One region of the Caldisalinibacter kiritimatiensis genome, then DNA from elsewhere that is predicted to be linked to it. Evidence: riboswitches for the same ligand, from Rfam matches in the RefSeq annotation. Region 1 holds a riboswitch; the other holds the start of a gene.
What was found. A riboswitch is a leader RNA that binds a small molecule or an ion and turns the genes downstream of it on or off. The one in region 1 is predicted to bind glycine.

Region 1 (11,825 bases):
ACCTCCTACTCGATTAGAAAAGTATTTAGATAATAGATAATAGTGAAAGGCGAGATGCGAGTAGCTTGACCAATTTTTCTTAGTATCCAATATTAAGTACATAGCACCTAAAAGTAGCTTTAGTTGCTTTGGTTGAGAAAAATCATATTTGAATATATAATAAAATTTAAAGGAAATACTGATAATGTATTAATTACATATAAAAAGGGTGGTGGAGCCATTGAGTAGTAAGGTTTATTTTATTAATTTAAGGGCTACTAGGAAAAGAGATAATATTCAAAACAAGTTAAGAAGATTATACGATAAGGCTGGAATAAAAAATATTTTAACAGAAGATGATATTACAGCCATAAAGCTTCATTTTGGTGAAAAAGGGTCAAATGCTTTTATTCATCCCGTATTTGTTAGACAAATAGTAGATAAAGCTAAAGAAAGTGAAGTAAAACCTTTTTTAACTGATACAAATACGTTATATACAGGAAGTAGAACTAATAGCGTGGATCATATTACTACTGCTATTGAAAACGGCTATGCATATGCTGTTGTAAACGCTCCTATAATTATAGCTGATGGTATATACAGTAAAAATTCTGTAGAAGTTGAAGTTAATAAAAAACATTTTGAAAAGGTAAAAATTGCAGGAGATATTTATCGTGCTAATTCTATGATAGTACTTTCCCATGTAAAAGGTCATGGGATGGCTGGATTTGGAGGAGCTATTAAGAACTTAGCTATGGGTTGTGCAACGGCTTCAGGAAAACAAATGCAGCATTCTGATGCAAAACCTAAAGTAATAGAAGAAAAATGTATAGGCTGTACTATGTGCGCTAAAAATTGTCCTGTAGATGCTATAAGTATGGAGAATGGTAAAGCAGTAATTGACCCTGAAATATGTATAGGGTGTGGAGAATGTATAACAGTATGTCCAAAGAGAGCAATAGAGGTACAATGGAAGACTGACCATGATACATTTTTAGAAAAAATGGCTGAATATGCATATGGTTCTTTAATTAATAAAAAAGATAAAGTAGCTTATATTAATTTTATTATGAATGTAACACCATTATGTGATTGTGTACCTTGGAGTGATGTTCCTATAGTTAGCGATATAGGAATAGTTGCATCCTTTGATCCAGTTGCAATAGACCAAGCAAGTTTGGATTTGATTAATCAGCAGATGGGAAATAAGAATAGTGAGTTAAAGAAAAACTTTGAACCTGGTAAAGATAAATTCAAAGGAGTACATGAACATATTAATGCTGAAAGAATATTAGAGTACGGTGAACAAATAGGTTTAGGTGCTAGAGATTATGAGCTTATAAAAATAGATTAAATAAAAATATGACAAAAAATTTATATTTGTAAATTTTGTTGTTAAAGACAAAATTATATATTATAATAATAGATGAAGAGACAAATAAATATACGTGTTTGGATGAGAAATGCGGGAGAGACCCTATATGGGCGCCGAAGGAGTAAGTTATTGGTTGTGCCGACTAGTAATGAAACTCTCAGGCAAAAGGACCGCATTTTGACAAAACTCTGGAAAGCTTTAAGCACCGAAGGAGCAATTCTTGTATAAGAAGAATCTCTCAGGTTAAAAACAGAGTGAAGGCACCTAATAGGGGTCTTTACTCTGTTTTTTTAGAGTTACATATGCAGAAAATTTCGAATTGCCGGAAAACATGTCGAAACCATAAAAACCTTTTCCTGATTAGGGGATGACAAAATGAGAAGGATACTAGTTACTAACAATCCATTAATAAAAGAGAAATATGAAGGTAAAATAGATATAGAATATTATCCTGAATCATATATAGATATTTTGAAAAAGGTTAGAGATAAAGTACATAAAGGCTGTAAAATACTTACTCATCCTTTATCTGGAAGTGTTAAACCAAATGAAACTCCATATAAGACAGTGATGATATCAGAAGATACATCAGATTTAGATATGGAGTCACTTATGATAATTGAAAGTAGTATAGAAACAGCATTAAAGTTTTTAAAAAATCAAAAGACACCAGAGTGGAATGAAAGGATAAATAGAGATTTTCAAGTAATAGATTTATCTTTAATAGAACCAACTCTTAAGGACAATATTAAATAATTGTTTTAAACTGATGTTATAGTGGGTAAATTACATAAGAGAGAATTTATAATCATTAAAAAATAGCGAGGGGTGAAATATATGGAAAACATTTATGATGTTGTAATCATAGGTGCAGGTCCAGCTGGATTATCTGCTGGAATATATGCAGGTAGAGCAACTTTAAAAACTCTTATTATTGAAAAACAAAGAACTGGAGGTCAGATAGTAACTACTAATGAAGTAGAAAACTATCCAGGTTCAATAAGAGAAGCTACAGGGCCTACGTTAATAGCAAGAATGGTTGAACAAGCAGAAGAATTTGGAGCAGAAAGAATAAGTGATGATATAACGGAAGTTGATTTTTCAGACAAGATAAAAGTAGTTAGAGGACAAAAAGGAGAGTATAAAGCTAAATCTGTAATTATAGCTACAGGAGCTAAACCAAGGTTGTTAAATTGCCCTGGTGAAAAAGAACTAACTGGTAAAGGCGTTTCTTATTGTGCTACATGTGATGGAGCATTCTTTACTGACTTTGATGTGTATGTAATAGGTGGAGGAGATGCAGCTGTAGAAGAAGCTCTTTTCTTAACAAAATTTGCACGTAAAGTAACTATAGTACACAGAAGAGACCAATTAAGAGCTGCTAAGTTAATTCAAGAAAAAGCTTTCAAAAATGAGAAAATTGATTTCATTTGGAATTCTGAAGTAAAAGAGATAAAGGGTAATGGACTAGTTGAAGCTATGGTACTAAGAAATAGAGAGACAGGAGAAGAAACTGAAATTGTGGCTAATGAAGAAGATGGAACATTTGGTATATTTATTTTCATAGGCTATATGCCTCAAACAGAAGTATTTAAGGATGTAATAGCTATGGATGAAAGAGGATACATTATTGCAGATGATAATATGAAAACTAATGTTGAAGGAGTATTTGTAGCTGGAGATTGTAGAGTTAAGCCTTTAAGACAAGTTGTAACTGCTGCTGCCGATGGTGCAATAGCTGCAGTACAAGCAGAGAAATATATTGATAATAATTTTGACGAGTAAACTCTGGTAGAAATTGAAGTTAGCTTATACGGAGGTATTTGCCTCCGTATAAGGTAAAAATTTTTTTAACATTTAATGTTAAAAAATTTACAACCTTCAAATTCTATTAGAGAAAAAATAAAAATGAGGGGTGATATTTATGTTACAAGTAGACAAAAAGACTTTTGAAGAGGAAGTATTAAATGCTGAAGGGTATGTTTTAGTTGATTACTATGGAGATGGATGTGAGCCTTGTAAAGCTCTTATGCCTCACATTGAAGAGTTCTCAGAAAAATATGGAGATAATATGAAGTTTTGCAAACTTAACACAGCAAAAGCTAGAAGATTAGCAATTAAGCAAGGTATATTAGGATTACCTGTAATAGCTATTTATAAAGATGGAGAAAAAGTTGATGAATTAGTTAAAGATGATGCTACACCAGAAAATGTAGAAGAAATGATAAAAAAATACATTTAGCAAATTACTCTAGGTAATAATTTATATTACCTAGAGTAAGACTATAAATATCCATAACATTCAATATATTTTTAATATTTAGAGGAGGTGAGGTCGTGCGCCTAGAGTTAGGTAAAATCAATATTAAAGATGTGCAGTTTGGAAAAGAAACTAAAGTAGAAAATGGCATATTGTATGTAAACAAGCAAGAAATAATTGACTTAGTTAGTGAAGACGAACACTTAAAAAGTGTTGATGTTGAGCTAGCTAAACCAGGAGATAGCATAAGAATAGCACCAGTTAAAGATGTTATCGAACCTAGAGTGAAAGTTGAAGGTCCAGGTGGAGTATTCCCTGGAGTAATTTCAAAAGTTGATACTGTAGGTTCCGGTAGAACTAATGTTTTAAAAGGCGCAGCAGTTGTAACTACTGGTAAGATTGTTGGCTTCCAGGAAGGTATAATAGACATGACAGGACCTGGAGCAGACTACACTCCATTTTCAAAATTAAACAATGTGGTATTAGTTTGTGAACCAGTAGATGACTTAGAGCAGCACGAGCATGAAAAGGCTGTTAGAATGGCTGGATTAAAAACAGCTGTTTATTTAGGTAAAGCAGCTAAGGATATTGAACCAGATGAAATTGAAACTTATGAATCATTACCACTTCTAAAGAGTATAGAGAAGTATCCAGATTTACCTAAGGTAGCATATGTGCAAATGCTACAAAGTCAAGGTTTGTTACATGATACTTATGTATATGGTGTTGATGCTAAACAAACTTTACCTACTTTGATAAGTCCAACAGAAGTTATGGATGGAGCTATAATTAGTGGTAACTGTGTTTCAGCATGTGACAAAAATACTACGTATCACCACTTAAACAATCCTATTATTCATGATTTATATAAAAAGCATGGTAAAGAAATAAACTTTGTAGGTATGATTATTACTAATGAGAACGTTTATTTAGCAGATAAAGAACGTTCTTCTAACTGGACATCCAACCTAGCAGAATATATAGGAGTAGATGGTGTAATCATATCTCAAGAAGGGTTTGGTAACCCAGATACAGACTTAATAATGAACTGCAAGAAGATAGAGGAAAAAGGAATTAAGACAGTTATAGTTACTGATGAGTACGCTGGAAGAGATGGTGCCTCACAATCACTTGCAGATGCTGACCCTAAAGCAGATGCAGTTGTAACAGGGGGTAATGCAAACGAAATTATTGAGCTTCCACCTATGGACAAGATTATAGGTCATGTACAAACAGCTAATAAAATTGCAGGTGGTTTTGAAGGAAGTTTAAAAGAAGATGGCTCAATAGTTGTAGAATTACAAGCTATAACAGGGGCTACTAACGAATTGGGATTCAATAAACTAAGTGCAAAAGGCTACTAGAATAAATTTAAGATTCAAAATTTAAAATACAAAATAAAAATTCAAAATTTTCGCTTATGTGATTTTATTAGAAATAAAGTGAAAAATATTATGAAAATAAAAAGAAAGGAAGTGTGAATATGGGATTACTAGACGGTAAAAAGGTCATAGTAATTGGGGATAGAGATGGAATCCCTGGGCCAGCTATAGAAGAATGTTTAAAAACAACAGAAGCTGAAGTAGTTTTCTCATCTACTGAGTGTTTTGTCTGAACTGCCGCAGGAGCAATGGACCTAGAAAATCAAAAAAGGGTTAAAGAACTAACTGAAAAGCATGGTGCTGAAAATATAGTAGTTATCTTAGGAGCAGCAGAAGCTGAAGCAGCAGGACTTGCTGCTGAAACAGTTACAGCTGGAGACCCTACATTTGCAGGTCCATTGGCAGGAGTCCAGTTAGGACTTAGAGTATATCACGCAGTTGAACCACAATTCAAGGATGAAGTTGACCCTGATGTTTTTGATGAGCAAATAGGTATGATGGAAATGGTGCTTGAAGTGGATGAAATTATTGAAGAAATGACTGATATAAGAGAGGAATTTTGTAAATTTGATGATTAATATAATAGCACCCGGAAATGAGAGAGGGGGGAAACAATGAGTAAAATTAGAGTTGTCCATTATATAAATCAATTCTTTGCAGGAATAGGCGGAGAAGAAAAAGCTGACTATAAGCCAGAAGTAAGAGAAGGCGTAGTTGGACCGGGTATGGAATTTAATAAGCGCTTTAAAGGAGAAGCAGAAATTGTAGCAACAATTATCTGTGGTGACTCTTATTTTAATGAAAACATAGAAGAAGCTAAAGCTAAGATACTTGATATGGTAAAACAATACGACCCAGATATATTTATTGCAGGACCAGCATTTAATGCAGGAAGATATGGAGTAGCTTGTGGTACTATTTGTGATGCCGTGAATAGTGAACTTGGTATACCTGTTTTAACTGGTATGTATCCAGAAAATCCAGGAGCAGATATGTTCAAGAAAAGCGTTTATATAATTGAAACTAAAAATAGTGCTGCTGGAATGAGAAGAGCTATTAAATCGATGGCACCATTTGCTATTAAATTAGCAAAAGGTGAAGAAATTGGTACTCCTGATGAGGAAAAATATATACCAAGGGGCATAAGAAAGAATTATTTTACAGAAAAAAGAGGTTCTGAAAGAGCTGTAGAAATGCTTGTTAAAAAGCTAAAAGGTGAAGAGTATGTTACTGAATTCCCTATGCCTGATTTTGATAGGGTAGAGCCTAATGCACCAATTAAAGATTTATCCAAGGCCAAAGTAGCTTTAGTTACATCTGGAGGAATTGTTCCTAAAGGGAATCCAGACAATATAGAATCTTCTAGTGCATCAAAGTATGGAAAATATGACATATCTCAATATAATGATTTAACTTCAGATACTCATGAAACAGCCCATGGAGGTTACGACCCAGTATATGCAAACGAAGATGCAGACAGGGTTCTTCCAGTAGATGTACTAAGGGATTTAGAAAAAGAGGGTAAGATAGGAGAGCTTCATAAATATTTCTATACAACAGTAGGAAACGGAACTGCAGTTGCAAATGCTAAAGCATATGCTCACGAAATAGGTAAAGAATTAGTAGCAGATGGAGTAGATGCAGTTATCCTAACATCAACCTGAGGTACCTGTACACGTTGCGGAGCAACGATGGTAAAAGAGATTGAAAGAGCAGGAATACCTGTTGTACACGTTTGTACAGTAGTACCAATATCGTTAACAGTAGGAGCTAACAGAATAGTTCCTGCAGTAGCTATTCCACATCCTCTAGGAAATCCAAACCTAGATAAGAAAGAAGAAAAAGCATTAAGAAGAAAATTAGTTGAAAAATCATTAAAAGCACTTAAAACAGAGGTTGATGGTCAAACTGTATTTGAGGACTAAGCTAAGTAAAAAGGGTGATATTAATATCACCCTTTTTAAAAACCAAGTGAAGGTAATATTTTGGAGGTGAATATCTATGTCATATGCAGTTGTAAAAGGAGCAGGTTATGTATTAGTCCATACTCCTGATATGGTTATACATAACGGAACGACTCAAACGTCAGAAAAAACTATAAATCCTAATTCAGACTATTTAAAAGAGGTACCAAAGCATCTACGTAGTTTCGAAGAGGTTGTTAGTTATCCAGCTAATCAAACATACATTGGTAATATGACTCCAGAGCAATTAGCGGAATATAAGCTACCTTGGTATGATAAAAAGGTAGAAGGAGCGAATAGAGAAGGTAAATTTGGAGAAATTATGCCTCAGGATGAGTTTATAGGAGTAATGAAGATATGTGATGTATTTGATTTAGTAAAATTAGAAAAAAATTTTACTAATACTATAAAGGATAAACTGACAAAGCATCCTCTTATAAGCGAAGACTTAGTGGCTAAACTTAAAGAAGGAGAAGAAAAAGAAGAAATTGATAAATTAATAAATACACAACACGCAGAGGCTATATATAATAATGGAGAAATTGTAGGATGTGTAAAGAGAGCTCATGATTTAGACATTAACTTAAACGCACATACTATGTTTGAAAATCTGGTTGTAAAGGCTTCTGGAGTATTATCACTACTACATTTATTAGATAAAAATAATATAAATCCAGAAGAAATAGAATATGTAATCGAATGTTCAGAAGAAGCATGTGGAGACATGAATCAAAGAGGTGGAGGAAACTTTGCTAAGGCTATAGCTGAGATTGCTGGATGTTCAAATGCTACTGGTTCAGATACAAGAGGCTTCTGTGCAGCGCCTACTCATGCTTTAATAGAAGCGGCTTCATTAGTTCAAGCTGGTGTTTATGAAAACGTAGTAATTGTGGCAGGAGGAGCTTCTGCTAAATTAGGTATGAATGGTAAAGACCACGTTAAAAAAGGCTTACCAATACTAGAAGATGTTTTAGGTGGATTCGCTGTTCTTATTAGTAAAAATGATGGTAAAAACCCAGTACTTAGAACTGATTTAGTTGGACGTCATACAGTAGGAACAGGTTCATCTCCTCAAGCGGTTATCACTTCTTTAATAACAACTCCATTAGACAAAGGCGAATTAAAAATTACAGATATTGATAAGTATTCAGTTGAAATGCAAAATCCTGATATAACTAAGCCAGCAGGAGCTGGAGATGTACCAACATCAAATTATAAAATGATAGGTGCATTAGGTGTAAAAAGAAAAGAATTAGACAGAAAAGAATTAAAAGACTTTGTTAAGAAGCATGGTATGCCAGGATGGGCACCTACTCAAGGTCATATACCTTCAGGAGTACCTTATATAGGATTTGCAAGGGAAGCTATGTTAAATAACGAGATAAATAGAGCTATGATTGTTGGTAAAGGTAGTTTATTCTTAGGACGTATGACTAATTTATTTGATGGTGTATCAATTGTTATTGAAAAGAATACTGGTAAGGTTAAAGAAGATAATGCAGTATCAGAAGAAAAAATTAGAGAACTGATTGCAGAAGCTATGAGAGAATTTGCATCACATCTTATGAATGAGTAGGAGTGATATATATGTCAGATAATGTAAAAAAACTTGTTGGCAAGGTATTCAAAGAAATCGCCGACGGAATAGAAACTGGTCAGTTTGGCAAAAAGGTAAGAGTAGGAATTACTACTTTAGGTAGTGAGCACGGTATAGATAATATTGTAAGAGGAGCAGAAATGGCTCAAAATACTAATTCATCTTTAGAGGTAGTATTAATAGGACCTAAAGTAGAAACAAACTTAGAGGTAATTGAAGCTAATACAGAAGAAGAAGCTCACAAGAAGATGGAAGAATTACTTGATAATAAAGAAATTGATAGTGCGGTTACTATGCATTATAATTTCCCTATAGGAGTTTCTACTGTAGGTAAGGTTATTACTCCTGGATTAGGAAAAGAAATGTATATAGCCACTACTACAGGAACATCTTCTCCCCATAGAGTTGAAGCTATGATTAAGAACGGCTTATATGGAGTAATTACAGCTAAAGCTATGGGTAATGATAATCCAACTGTGGGTATTTTAAATGTTGATGGCGCAAGACAAGTAGAAAGGGCATTAAAAGAACTTAATGATAATGGATATGAGATAAACTTTACTGAATCAATAAGAAAAGATGGCGGTTCTGTTATGAGGGGGAATGATTTATTATCAGGTACGCCTGATGTAATGATAACGGATACATTAACGGGGAATTTATTAATGAAAATATTATCTTCATACACAACTGGGGGAAGTTATGAAGCGATGGGATACGGATACGGACCTGGTGTAGGTGAAGGATATGATAGAGTTATTTTAATACTATCAAGGGCTTCAGGAACTCCAGTAGTTGCTAATGCGATTAAATATGCAGCAGAATTAGCTAAGGGAGATTTATTGGATGTAGCCAAGGAAGAATTCAAGAAGGCAAAAGGTGCCAAACTTGATGAAATATTAAAGGGGATTAATAAAGAAAATAAAAAAATGGATAAAAAGTCAGATGAAGATATTACGCCACCACCAAAGGAGGTAGTAACTGGTTCGATTTCTGGCATAGATATTATGGAATTAGAAGATGCCGTAAGAGTATTATGGAAAAACGGTATTTATGCAGAAACGGGAATGGGTTGTACAGGACCTATTGTAATGGTTAATGAAGATAAATTAGATAACGCTAAAAATGTTCTATCTAATGTAGGATATGTGGCGAAAGAGTCAGAGCCTTGCTAAAAATCCTAGGCCTAGCCTAGGATTTTTCTTATCTAAGTAAAGGCAAACAAGGTTATGAAGTTAGCTAATAGTTAAAATCTAATGCAAAAAAATACAGAAAAATGTTTTTATTTTTAACATACAGTAAATAAAAGCTTGTATTGTGAGCAAAAATAAACTATAATTGTAATGGTAGTTTTTTATTTACATATTATTTTATTAAAAGTATTTTTATAAAGGATATTCTACGCTTTGTGTAGAATATATAATTAACCTATTTAAAACATATAAAATAAGGGGAGGTTTATTTCTATGGCTAAAAAAGTATTATCATTAGTTTTAATTGCAACTTTAGTGTTAACGTTAGCAGTGGGCTGTTCAGGCGGCAAAGAAGAAGCTGGACTAAAAGTTGCCATGGTAACAGACGTAGGTGGAGTTAATGACCAATCTTTTAACCAATCAGCTTGGGAAGGACTTCAAAAAGCTGAAAAAGAACTTGGAATCAAAGCTTCATACGCACAATCAAATCAAGAAGGTGACTATGAACCAAACTTAGAAAAACTTTTAGATGCAGGAAACGACTTAATTTGGGGTATAGGTTATAAAATGGGAGATGCAATATTTGAGGCAGCTAAGAATAACCCAGATCAAAAATATGGTATTGTTGATTTTACTTATGGTGAAGATACTCCAGACAATGTAGTATGTGTTCTTTTCAAAGCAGAACAACCTTCTTTCCTAGTTGGTTACATAGCAGCTAAAATGACTGAAACAGGAAAAGTAGGTTTTGTTGGTGGAATAGAAGGTGCTGTAATTGATGCATTCGATTATGGATTCCATGCAGGTGTTAAGTATGCAAATTCAGATGTAGAAGTATTAAGACAATATGCAGATTCATTTAATGATTCAGCTAAAGGTAAAACTATTGCTAAAAATATGTTCAGAGATGGTGCAGACATAGTATTCCATGCAGCTGGTGGTGTTGGTGATGGAGTAATTGAGGCTGCAAAAGAAGAAGGAAAATACGCAATTGGTGTAGATAGAGACCAAAATGACATGGCTCCAGATAATGTTATTTCTTCTGCAATGAAGAGAGTTGGAAATGGTATGTATAATATAGTTGAAGAGCTTAAAAATGGTAACTTCCCAGGTGGCCAAACAATTGTTTATGGTTTAGCTGATGGAGCAGTTGGAATTGCACCTACATCAGATAAGCATGTACCACAAGAAATCTTAGATGAAGTAAAAGAGTTAGAGCAAAAAATTATAGATGGAGAAATTGAAGTACCATATAATGAAGCAACTTACAATGAGTTTATAGATAACTACATTGAATAATGATTAAGGATGATTGACTGACAGCTCGGACGACTTCGTCTGAGCTGTTTCGATATGTACACGATAGGAGGTTTTTCCATTGTATAACAATCGTTTCCAAGAAAGAGTTGTAGAAATGAAAAATATTACAAAGATGTTTGGTGACTTTAAAGCAAATGACAACATAAGTCTTACAGTACACAAAGGTGAAGTACATGCATTATTAGGTGAGAATGGGGCAGGAAAAACTACCTTAATGAATGTTTTATATGGATTGTATCAACCGACATCGGGTGAGATTTTTATTAATGAAAAAAAAGTGAATATAACAGACCCTAATGTAGCGATTAAACATGGTATAGGTATGGTCCATCAGCATTTTATGTTAGTAGAACCCTTTACTGTAGCGGAAAACATTATACTTGGAAGAGAAACTACTAAAGCTTTAGGGACACTGGACATGAAGCAAGCTATTGAAGATGTTAAGAAGCTTTCTGAAAAGTACGGATTATATGTAGACCCTAGTGCCAAAATACAGGATATTACTGTGGGAATGCAACAAAGAGTTGAAATTTTAAAAGCATTATATAGAGGTGCAGAGATATTAATTCTAGATGAGCCAACAGCTGTTTTAACACCTCAAGAGATACGAGAGCTTATTGTTATAATTAGAAATTTAACAAAAGAAGGTAAATCAATAATTATAATTACCCATAAACTAAAAGAAATAAAACAGGTAGCTGATTATTGTACAATTATCAGAAGAGGTAAATATATTGATACAGTTGATGTAAGTA
Region 2 (11,825 bases), on a different contig from region 1:
GTATTCATACCCTTTGGCAAATTATTATTTAAACTTATTTCACTTAAAAATTTACCTAACAGTGAACCCCTTGGACAATATTTTATACAATGTACTTTTCCTCTACCTCTTAATGCATGATAAAGTGGGGCTCCCATACAAAGAAATCCTAATATTCCAAATCTAATATCTAGTATTGATAATAGTATAAAAGTAATCATTATTATCCATGACCAATTCATATGTGATTTATGCTTCATATTTTGCACCTCCAAATCATAATATTTTATTTGTATATTATTATATTCTAATATTGTGATATTGCTACTTTATTTATAACATATTTGTATACGAAATACAAGCATTTAATCAATATACATAATTTTCGAACTATTGAGTTAAAAAGCAACTAAAGTCGCTCTTTAGCTATCAGCTTTTCGCTATTAACTACTAGCCTGAATACTACTAAAATTAAAAACCAGAGGAGATAAAAACATAAACTTCCTCTGGTTTTTAATTAATTTTCAATTTTACATTTTAAATTAATTTTTTAATTGATACCATTTAATTTTCCTAACCTATCAAATGGAAACACCACAAACCTGGCTTTCCCCTTTATCTTATCCATTGATATATACGGATTTTCCCAACCACGACTATCAAAAGAATTTGGTCTATTATCTCCTAAGAACAAATATTTTCCTTCTGGTACTTTAAATACTCCAGTGGTACAATAACCTCTTATTATATAAGGCTCTTCGAGTTTTTTGTCATTTATATAAACCGTTCCATCCCTTTTTACTACTATATTATCTTTAGGTAGTCCTATAAGCCGTTTTACCAAAGTTTTTTCAAGCTCATCTGAATAAAATACAATAATATCTCCCCGATTAAGTTTTTCCTTATCATATACCCTAGTAATTAAAAGTCTATCACCAGGCATAATTGTAGGTTTCATAGACCCTGTTGGTACAACAACTAAGAAAAAAACAAATTTATTGATAAGTAATGCTATGACTAATGCTATAATCGTTGGGTAAATCCATTCCTTTACTATTTTTTTCGTTTTTATCAAATGTAACACCCTATCTTTAGTCTATAATGTTAAACTTTACTATTTATACACACTTATTATATTATTCCAATATTCATTTAACTGTCAAGGCCTTTACTATAAACAAAGTTTTACTATTGTCCTATAAGTTATTTTTACTCTATATCAATAAATAATATTATTCAGTTAATAATTTTTTGTTTGTAGTTACTGTCTTTTTACTTTTTATAATCTTGTATAAAGTAGTACCAACTAATCCTCCTATTACTCCCCCTATAAGTGCAAATCCCAGTGCAGTTATTACATCTATCGGTGCATTGAACCCGAATGGCGCTAACATTCCAGGTATTGGAGAAGCTGTACCTGGTGCATTATTAATTATTTTAAAATGTGCAGCAACCATTCCTGCTAAACCACCACCTATAAAATCTGATAAATACACTGGAATAGGATTTTTAGTAATAATGTCTGCCTGTGTTAATGGTTCAAGCATTACAGCTATTACATTACTAGAATCACCTATTTTTAATGTTTTAAATACTATTCCATTTGTAAATGCTCCTCCAAAGCTAGCAATAGAAGCTATCCCCATTGCAAGTCCTTGTAACCCAAGCATTGCAGTTAGGGCCATTGAGCTAAGTGGAGAAGTACATAGTATTTTTATTATTCCCCCTAGTAAGAATCCCATAACATAAGGTGACTGATCAGCTGCTACCACTATCATATCACCTATACTTAAAAGTGTACTGTCCACAATAGGTGCAACAGTCACAGCTATTAATCGTGACAATGGTGCTATTAATAAAGCGCCTACAATAACATCTGTTCCTTTAGGAAGTTTATTCTTAAGAATAGGTGCTATAAGTCCAATGATATATCCTGCTATAAAGCCAGGTAAAATCCCCAGTTTAGCTACTGCTGCTCCAGCTACTACAGCATACACAGGTGATATCCCCATATTAAGACCAACTAAAATAGCGGCAATAGGCCCTCCCATAGAACCAGATGCATTTCCTACTTCTCCTAAAAATCCAATGTTAAGAAAATCTCCACTGATATATTTATGAATTGCTTCTACTAAAAAAGTTGCCACCGCAGCTCCTGCAAGTCCTGACATAGCTTTGTCTCCTTTTGGAGCCTTTAAACTAAATCCTGAAAAAAGTATTAATGCTAAAAGTAATAATCCCATGCCTTTTGTTATAGCTAACATACTATTCCCTCCCATTTGATTTTTAAACAAAAATAGGACAGGGCATAAGAAAGCATAATAAACCTATGCTTCCTTATGCCCTGTCCTTTTATCTGAAAGTTTCTCCACTTACTATTCATAAGTAGATTACTTCTTCGATGCCCTAATAATTATGTAGGGTCTCTCCAGGGTTGTGTCCAATCATTGTACCTTTACCTGAAAGTTTCGAAACAGATTCGGAGCTAAATCTGTTTCTTGCTTCTTCGGTATCCATCAAGTAACCATATCTACTAAATGGATTTCTCCAATGATTGTCATACACCAATATTAACTTCTTTCACTTTTATTGTATTAGTTAATATTGTCTTATGTCAATAATTTTATATAAAAATTTTCTTTATCTTAATATAATACATTTTACTTTACAAACAGTAAAACATCACATAGATGTTATTTACTCATTTTTAACACGTTTGTAAGATTATCTCCCATAGCTTGTTCAATATATGGGTCGTTTATATTCCAAAACGTCTTAAAGTTTTTATATTCCTCGACAGCATTTTTATTTATATTCTCTTTCTTAATAGCTCGAATTAATATATTTTTAGGTGTATGTTCTATAGATATAAACTCTAGCATTTGTGTTGAATACCCTAGTATCTCTAATACATTTGCACGTAGGCTGTCTGTTATCAGCGAAGCTAACCTTTCCTTTATAATCCCATGCTTTTCCATCGGCTTCATTATAGGATTGTGTATCTTATTAAATAACTCATGTTGACAACATGGAACTGACATAATAATATCTGCACCCCATTTCACTGCTTTAGCTAAAGCATCATCTGTTGCTGTATTACATGCATGTAATGTCACTACCATGTCCACTTTTTCAAATTCTTCAAAACTTTTGATATCTCCGTGTTTAAATTTTAATTTTTCATACTTTAAATCCATTGCTACTTGATTGCAAAACTCTATTACATTTTTCTTTAAATCCAATCCTACTATATTTACATCATATCCTAATATATTTACTAAGTAATGATATAATGCAAAAGTTAAATAGGATTTTCCGCATCCAAAATCTACTATATTTAATGTCGTTTTGTTTTCTAAAGTAGTTATAGTATCAGATACCATTTCTAAAAATCTATTTATCTGTTTAAACTTATCATATTTTTTAGAATAAACTTTTCCTTTTTCATTCATAACTCCTAATCTTACCAAAAAAGGATAAGGTTTATTTTCTTCTATTATATAATTTTTCTTTCGATTATGACTTAAGTTAACTTTTTTTCGTGATGGTTTCTTTTTTAGTATTTTTACTTTTCCCTTTTTACTTACTAAAATCTGATAATCAGCATCCACAGTAAATAACATTGCCTGTCTAAAATAATCATTCATCAACTTAGTTATATTTTCTATTGCTTGATTAAAAGAAAGATTTTTATGCATAACTTTATTATCATAATGATAGGTAAACTGTATTACTTTCTCATTTTTTATTAAAACAGGCTTTACTGAAACCTTCGTATAAATGCTATTACTTTTCTTTTTAAGCTTACTTAAAACTCCATATATTAGCTTTTCAGACGTTATTATATCTTCTAATAATTCTCGTACATCATTCATTTTATATCTCTCCTAACTCAATATTTTTTAAATTTAATTAATACTTTAATCTAAATTATATGTAATTTAAATTAGTTTAACAACTAAAGTATATTGATGTATAAATTAGCTTAATATAAAAAATACTTAAAAGGAGTAATTGAACTTTTTATGAGGTGAATTCATATGAATAAATTATTAAAACCTGCTATTCTATCAATTTCACTACTAATAATAATGACAAATTCTACTATTTCACCTGCATTGGGAGAAATAAGTGAATCCTTTAGTAATGTTAATCCTAATTGGGTAAAGATGATATTAACTCTACCATCTATTATTATAATACCCTTTAGTTTATTATCTAGTAAAATGTCAGTTACGATTAGTCAACGTAAAATTATAATAATAGGTCTAATTTTTTATATATTTGGTGGTATTGGAGGATCCTTTACTGCAAATATTTATGAACTTTTATTTTTTAGAGGTATACTAGGTGCTGGCATGGGATTTTTAATGCCCTTTACTAGGTCTTTAATTGCTGACTTTTTTTTAGGGAATGAAAGAACCAAAATGATGGGATACTCTAATGCAGCTGCTAATTTAGGTTCAATCATTGCTACTCTAACTGCTGGCTGGATTGCTGTTTACAATTGGAAATATGTTTTTTTTATTTATTTTATAGCTGTAATTTCATTATTACTTATTATTATTGGTTTACCTGAACCTAAAGCTAGAAATAAAATTGAATCAAAGCATTACTGTATCAATAGTAAGGTGATTATTCTAGCAACCCTCGCTTTTTTCATAAATGTAGCTTTTTATGCTGTTGTGATTAACATAGCTTTGTTTATAAAAAGTAAAGGATTAGGTAACTCTCAAGAAGCAGGAATTGCAATGTCAATTCTTACTTTAGCTGGATTCTTAAGTAGTGTATTTCTTCAGAACCTATCTAAAACTTTTAAAAGATTCAATACGCCTAGCTCGATTGCATTGATGGGGATAGGTTTTTTTATATTAAGTACAGGATATAATCTTTTTATTATTTTTTTAGCCTCATTTATGATTGGTTTTAGTTTAGGAATTCTTAAGCCTACTATATTTTTAAAAGTAGTTGATATAACTCCTCAATATTCTAATGCCTTTGCTTTATCTATTGTCAGCGGTGCAATTTTTTTAGGAAAGTTTTTGTCACCTTTTATTCTAAATTTTATCAGCTTTTTGTTAAATGATACATCTATTAATTTAGTTTTTGCTTTTGTGGGAGTCACATTAAGTATTGCTAGTCTAATTAGTTTAATATATAGCTTTCATTCATCTCAGATTAAAATATATAAATAAAACATATGCAATCGATTGCATATGTTTTATTTATTCTGTTAATAATAAATATAAAGTTTAATTATTACATACAACTTTAGTAAATATGATAACTTATAAACTGATTTAACTGCGGCTAATATCATATAGCAAAACTTTTATATTACATATTTTAATAGTTAAAAGATACTATAACTATTTACATAATTAATTATACCTAAGTTTGTTTACAAATAAGTTGTTACTTTAAACCCTCACTCCTTTTAAATGTTACATAGTAGTAGGTTCTGTTGAATTACTAACTTTTTACCTAGTATACATTTTATTATTTTGGTTAAATTAAATCCGAGGTGATATAATGACAGTTGTAGAAACACTATTATTAGGTTTTATTAGTAGTATAGCCGCAGAAATAATTTGGGACATATTAAAACAAGTTTTTAGTTCTAAACCTACTCCAAAATCTAAGTATGCTTTTAATACTTAAAATAAAGAGCCAAAAGTAAAAATCTTTTGGCTCTTTATTATTAACACATTTTGTCGAATCGTGTAAAAATGCAACTAAAGTACTACTTGACTATTGTGTTTTCACATGATATCATCTATCATGTTGTTTTCGTTGTTAAAAAATACCATAAGTTATGTCAATTAGAGGTGCTTTAAATGTTTGATATGGATAAATTTATAAAAAAAATAGATGACGTAAAAAATAACCTCGAAAAATTAAAAAATTGTGATAATAGATTAGAAGCTATTGAAATCCTAGCTGCTAGTGAAATGCTTGATATTGTTATCGATGAATATAATAAGATACTACAAAAACATCTGAATTCCTAGAACATAGTAGCTTTTCACTGTTTAATATTAAATAAAAATTCTAGCTAGTTTAATATGTAAGTAAACATATATAAAACAAAGGAGCTCAAAATAAGCTCCTTTTTATGCTTTGAATTTATACAGTTCTTGTTGTAGCTGCTCGGCTAATTGTTTTAAATTTTGTGCATATGATGAAACTTCTTGAACTGACGCTAATTGCTCTTCAGTAGATGCTGAAATCTGTTGTACTGATGCTGAGTTCTGTTGTGATGAAGCTGATATGTTTTCAATCACAGCTACAATTTCCTCTTTTTTATTATTCATTTCTATACTATATTTTTTAACTTCTTCAACCTTCTCTAACAAACTATTGATTCCTAAAGTTATATTATTAAATATTTCACTAGTTTCTTTTACTGCTTTATCATTCTCCTGTGCAATAGTTTTAGATTCTTCCATTACTTCTACAGCAGTTTTTGATTTTTCTTGGATAGTAGTTATTAAATTCTTAACTTTATTTGCTGCCTGTGCCGACTCTTCAGCTAATTTTCTAATCTGTTCTGCTACTACTGCAAAACCGCTACCTGCTTCCCCAGCTCTTGCTGCTTCTATTGCTGCATTCAATGCTAATAGATTTGTTTGTTCTGCAAGTTGACTAATTGTTTCTGTAATGCTATTTATCTCCTCTGAGCTATTATCTACCTCAAGAACTACTTGATTTACTTTTTCAGCTGTAGCTCTATTTTGGTTAGATTTCTCTGTTAGTGTTTTAACTATGTTGATTCCTTTACTGCTCATATCATTTGTATTTACTACTATAGTACTCATATTATTTGCTGAGTCTGTAACCTTCTCAATATGCTCTGCAAGCTGATTTACTTGAACTGCACCATTTTCTGTATCCTTTGCTTGTTCGCCTGTGCTCTGTGCTATTTCTTCTATAGTTGTTGCAACCTCATCAGTTGCTGTAGATGTTTGTTCTGCTATAGAAGCTAATGATTTTGAAGCATCTAAAACTGTATCTGATGAATTTTTTACTGTGTTAATAAGATTCTTTATATTTTTTAGCATTGTATTAAAACTTTGACTTAATACTCCAGTTTCATCTCTGTTTTTAACATTTACTTGTGAAACTCCTAAATTCCCATCAGCAACCTCTTCTAATGCTATGCTAATTTTTGAAATAGGATTAGAAATATGTCGTGCAAATATTATAATAACTACTGCACCAATTACAAAAGTAACTATTAAAGAAATTATCATTATTTGAAGAATATGATTAGCACCTTTGTTGTAATCCATCATATATGTACCAGCAGAAACAATCCATCCCCAATTAGGGTCTACTTCAGAATATGATATTTTTTTACCTATTTTATCTGAATTAGGTAAGTTCCATGAATAATATGTATATCCTCCTCCATTAATCCCTTTTTTAATCTGGTCTTGTACTAAATAAAATTCTTTATCACTTTTATCTTTAGCATCCCATACATTCTTACCTTCAAGCGTAGGATGAGCTACCTCATTTCCTTCCTTATCATAGACTATGAAATATCCATGCTCGCCAAGGTCAATATTTTTGTTGATTGGTCTAGTTCCATCCTTTCTTTTGTGTCCAAGCAAGTAAACTTTTACCTGTTCTTGTGCCTCTTCTAAGGTTAAATTCCCCTTTTCTACTTCCTTATTTTTTGCGTCAATTAACTGTAATGCCATCTTTACTCCATTTTTAAGTATAACCTTCCCTTTTTGATTAAGCTCATTTTTTGCTACATTATAACTCACTAAACCAATTACTAAATTCGGTATTATTAATAATAAACATGCTGTAGCTATCATTTTATTTTTAATTGACAGTTTAACAGCCTTTTTTGTTGAGTTTTTTTTCTTCATAATACACTCCCCTTTCACTATGCATTTTTCTAGCTTTTTGTTAAATATTCGACATAGTTTAAGGTTTTCCTTCTACTTTTTCGACATTTTTTACACAATAGTAATTTAGTACTATTCTAAAAAAAGCGACTAGAAAGTCGCTTTTTTCTATAAACTTATTTGTTTTCTAATATAAGTGGCTTATAAAAATAGGTTCTACGTGATGATATTAATTTTCCTTGATTAAACCACCAATCGGATTGAATAGTATCAAATTCAAACACTATTGGAATTTCTTGTTCTTTTGATGATATTATTGATTTGTCCAAACCATAAAAAGGGTCAATTGTATATAATCCACTTCTTCCCGAAAAATCAGTTTCTTCTTTTATAAAGTTTGAAACAATAGTATACGCTTGAGTACTTAGTGCAATAGAACTTAACAATACGCTAGAATCCTTTGGATATTGGTTAATAGACAATTCTTCATTAAACTCTATTCTACAATCAATATCCTCATTGTACGTTGTTGGTACCACTATAATATCTGCTCTTTTTACTGCCATAACTCCTGCTACTTCAGGAAAAGCTACATCGTAACCCAACATTATCCCTATCTTACCTATATCTGTAGAAAATACATTTATTTTATTTCCTGGGTATGCCCATTTTCTATCGTATTCATTTAAATGTGTCTTTTTATATACACCTTTTATTTCTCCATTTGGAGCAATTAATACTGCTGAATTATAAAATTTTTTATTTTCTTTTTCTATCATTCCAAAAACTATATGTGTATTATTTTTTGTAGCTAAATCTTTAAAAAAGTTAACTGTTTGCCCATCTAGTTCCTCTGCAAGATTATAAGCATCTTCTTTATTGGTTATAGGCCCTGTTATAGATAGTTCCGGTAAAACAAATAAATCTATATGATTTTTTTGTGTTTTTATAGCTTTCTTTATTAAAGTTTTTACTTTTCTCATATTAGCATCTTTATCTCCTATAACAGGTTTATATTGAAGCACTGAAGCTGTTACATGCTTAGATTCTTTACTTTTTTTATAATCCCATGGAGAAATATAAAGCATTAAATCTTTATATATTTCTGGTCTTCTCTCATGTAATCTCTTTTTATTAACATTATTATAATTAACTGGGTCAATTTCTGCATATATTATCGTAGATTCATTTATATCTTCACCTTCAGGAACAAAGGGTGCTTCAGCCAATTTCTTTCCTTCTGGAGACCATATTGCACTTGCTCCTACCATGTGAAAGTCTATCTCTGTATTAGACCTATTAGCACTTATGATATATAATCCATTTTGTACAGCCCTTGACTGTAATACCGCTACTGCTTGAGCTGATGAATTTGTTGAAAATGCTAATATATCTGCTCCATTGACTGCTGCTAATCTAGCTGATTCAAAGTAAGTAGAATCCATACATATATTCATAGCTATATTTCCTAGTTCAGTTTCAAATACAGGTACCCCTACATCTCCCCAAGTTGCCCAATGTTCCTCAGTTTCCCATTGATGAATCTTTCTATATTTTCCAATATATCCTTCTGGTCCAACTAACACTGAAGAATTATAATAAAGGCCCGTTTCACTATCTACTTCTGCCATTCCTGCAACTATATAACAATTATACTTTTCTGTAATTTTCTCAAATATATCTGTAGTCTTTCCAGGTATTGTATCAACTAAATCTTTAATAGCATCTCTATCTTCATATTGATATCCTGTTGTTGACATTTCAGGTGTAACTATTAATTTTGCACCGTTTTTAGCTGCCTCTATTATAACTTGTGATAATCTCTCAATATTATCGTTATATGTATTAAGAATTGGATTAAATTGAATTGCTGCAACTTTAAAAGGTTTCTTCATATTAATTGCTCAGACTCCTTTCTATTACTTTTTCTACTTACTTTATAAAGTTACTTTCCGATATATATTTAATCTATTCTTCATTATATTCTACCATCAAAATTAAATTAAGCATCTCTAATTAAAGAGATGCTCATCTTTCTAGCTCTAAATCTAAACTTATATCGTCAAGAAACTTCATAACATTATATGATGAAATAGCAAAGTTTAAGTTTTCTCCCTTTGTTTGCTGAAAACTAGTTATTCCTATCAGTTCTCCTTTATCATTCAATAAAGCTCCTCCTGAACTACCTGGTGAAAGTGGGGCTGTTATTTGTATGTAAAAATCATCTCGTTCTTTTCTTATAGCAGACACGATTCCCTCAGCTACGGTATTCTTAAGTCCTTGAGGACTTCCTATGGTAACTATTTTTTGACCTTCAAATGCATTTTTAGAATCCCCAAATGTTATGTAGTTTAAGTTATACCAATCAGGTATCTCTTCTATTTTTAATAATGCTACATCTAAATCCTTATCATATTCTATACAATCCGCTTTAACATAAATCTCATTATGCTCATCAAAATAAATATATATATTATTAAACGAATCAGCTATTACATGCCAATTAGTAATTACATATCCCTTTTGGTTTATAATAACACCTGAACCTTGAGTTTTAGGTGTTTCTATCTTAACAACACCTTTTTTGAGTTCAGCAATTTCTTCAGTTGTTTTAATCTTACTAGAATAACTTAAAGTATATAATAAATTTTCAGTTTTTATAATACTTTCTGCTGAAGCTTTGTCATTTACATAATTATCTAATAAATAATCTATTGTAAAAACTATTATACTTCCTTGTATAAACAATATGATAGCTACTATAAACAATGTATATGGATTAGATGTGGTTTTACTACTTTTGTCTTTAGCCTCTCCCATGTCAACACCCCATTTCTGTCATATACATAAATTAAAGCTTGTAACACTTCTTTATTAAAAGTATTATTATATTTTAGTATATTTACGATACAGACCTAGTAATAATTTATCAAAAATTTATTATATCCTTGTAAAATAGCTATTGAATCTATTTATAGTCATCTTTCTTTGGTGAAACAGCAATAAGTTTATTTATTGGCTTACCTTGTTTAACAAATTTTGCTTCATACTCAGTCATAACATTATCTTCTACATATTCGCTATTGTGTAAATCCTTAGTGGATACTTTTATTTCCCAATTTGAATCGTTCAATTCCTCAATAGAAAAATCAAATAAGTCTACATTATCTGTCTTAAAATGAATTTCACCTTTAGGAATTAAAATATTCTTATATATATCTAAAAACCTTCTATTAGTTAATCTTCTTTTAGTATGTCTTTTCTTAGGCCATGGGTCTGGAAAATTTATATAAACTCTTTCTACTTCATTTTCTTTAAAAATCTCTTCTAATTCTCTAATATCAGTATGAACAAAATAAAAATTTGGTATAGATTCATCTTCTAATTTATTAAGACCTTTAACTATAACTTTAGAATTCCTTTCAAAAGCTAAATAGTTTATATCAGGATTGTTTTTAGCCATCTGTGATAAAAAGCCACCTCGTCCAGAACCAAATTCTACATGTAGTGGTTTATTATTGTTAAATAAATCTTTCCATTTTCCTTTATATTCTTTTGGCTCTAATATAACTCTACCACTTTCCTGCATCTTTTCGTATGCATTTTCTACATATCTCAAACGCACGTAAATCACCTCACCTTAGTATTATAATACAGAATCTATTATTGCTCCACCAATAACTTCATCTTTATCATAAAAAACTACCGATTGACCTGGAGCTATTGCTCGCTCTTTTTTTTCAAACATAACTTTGACTTTATTTTCACCTAAGCTAGTTACTGTAGCTGGTAAAAACCAACCCCATTGACATACCTTTGCTTCTACTTTTAATTCTCCTTTTAATTGGTCAAAAATAGTAAAATTAGCATTGGTCCCGATAAGCCCATTAGAATAAGTATCTTCATCGTTGCCTAATACAACTTCATTTTTCTCAGCGTTTATATCAACTACAAACATAGGCCTATTAAAATTTATACCTAGTC

Region 2: it holds a riboswitch for glycine, as region 1 does, so the genes downstream of both, L21TH_RS01585 (PTS sugar transporter subunit IIC) here and L21TH_RS11750 (GrdX family protein) in region 1, are expected to answer to the same signal.

What each region holds. Positions count from the first base shown of each region.
Region 1 is NZ_ARZA01000260.1:4,650-16,474, reverse strand. Features, by position in the region: gene L21TH_RS11755 (DUF362 domain-containing protein) at 221-1,333, shown strand; glycine riboswitch at 1,436-1,537, shown strand; gene L21TH_RS11750 (GrdX family protein) at 1,730-2,110, shown strand; gene trxB (thioredoxin-disulfide reductase) at 2,192-3,139, shown strand; gene trxA (thioredoxin TrxA) at 3,279-3,596, shown strand; gene L21TH_RS11735 (glycine/sarcosine/betaine reductase component B subunit) at 3,692-4,978, shown strand; gene grdA (glycine/sarcosine/betaine reductase complex selenoprotein A) at 5,098-5,574, shown strand; gene grdB (glycine reductase complex selenoprotein B) at 5,611-6,921, shown strand; gene grdC (glycine/sarcosine/betaine reductase complex component C subunit beta) at 6,998-8,536, shown strand; gene grdD (glycine/sarcosine/betaine reductase complex component C subunit alpha) at 8,548-9,732, shown strand; gene L21TH_RS11705 (BMP family lipoprotein) at 10,024-11,049, shown strand; gene L21TH_RS11700 (ABC transporter ATP-binding protein) at 11,165-11,825, shown strand, end outside.
Region 2 is NZ_ARZA01000047.1:889-12,713, reverse strand. Features, by position in the region: gene L21TH_RS01595 (hypothetical protein) at 1-239, opposite strand, end outside; gene lepB (signal peptidase I) at 530-1,063, opposite strand; gene L21TH_RS01585 (PTS sugar transporter subunit IIC) at 1,212-2,243, opposite strand; glycine riboswitch at 2,314-2,421, opposite strand; gene L21TH_RS01580 (class I SAM-dependent methyltransferase) at 2,673-3,854, opposite strand; gene L21TH_RS01575 (MFS transporter) at 4,020-5,174, shown strand; gene L21TH_RS15035 (hypothetical protein) at 5,512-5,640, shown strand; gene L21TH_RS14180 (Spo0E family sporulation regulatory protein-aspartic acid phosphatase) at 5,817-5,990, shown strand; gene L21TH_RS01570 (methyl-accepting chemotaxis protein) at 6,093-7,862, opposite strand; gene L21TH_RS01565 (nitrilase-related carbon-nitrogen hydrolase) at 8,018-9,736, opposite strand; gene L21TH_RS01560 (S1C family serine protease) at 9,870-10,661, opposite strand; gene trmB (tRNA (guanosine(46)-N7)-methyltransferase TrmB) at 10,810-11,466, opposite strand; gene mnmA (tRNA 2-thiouridine(34) synthase MnmA) at 11,488-11,825, opposite strand, start outside.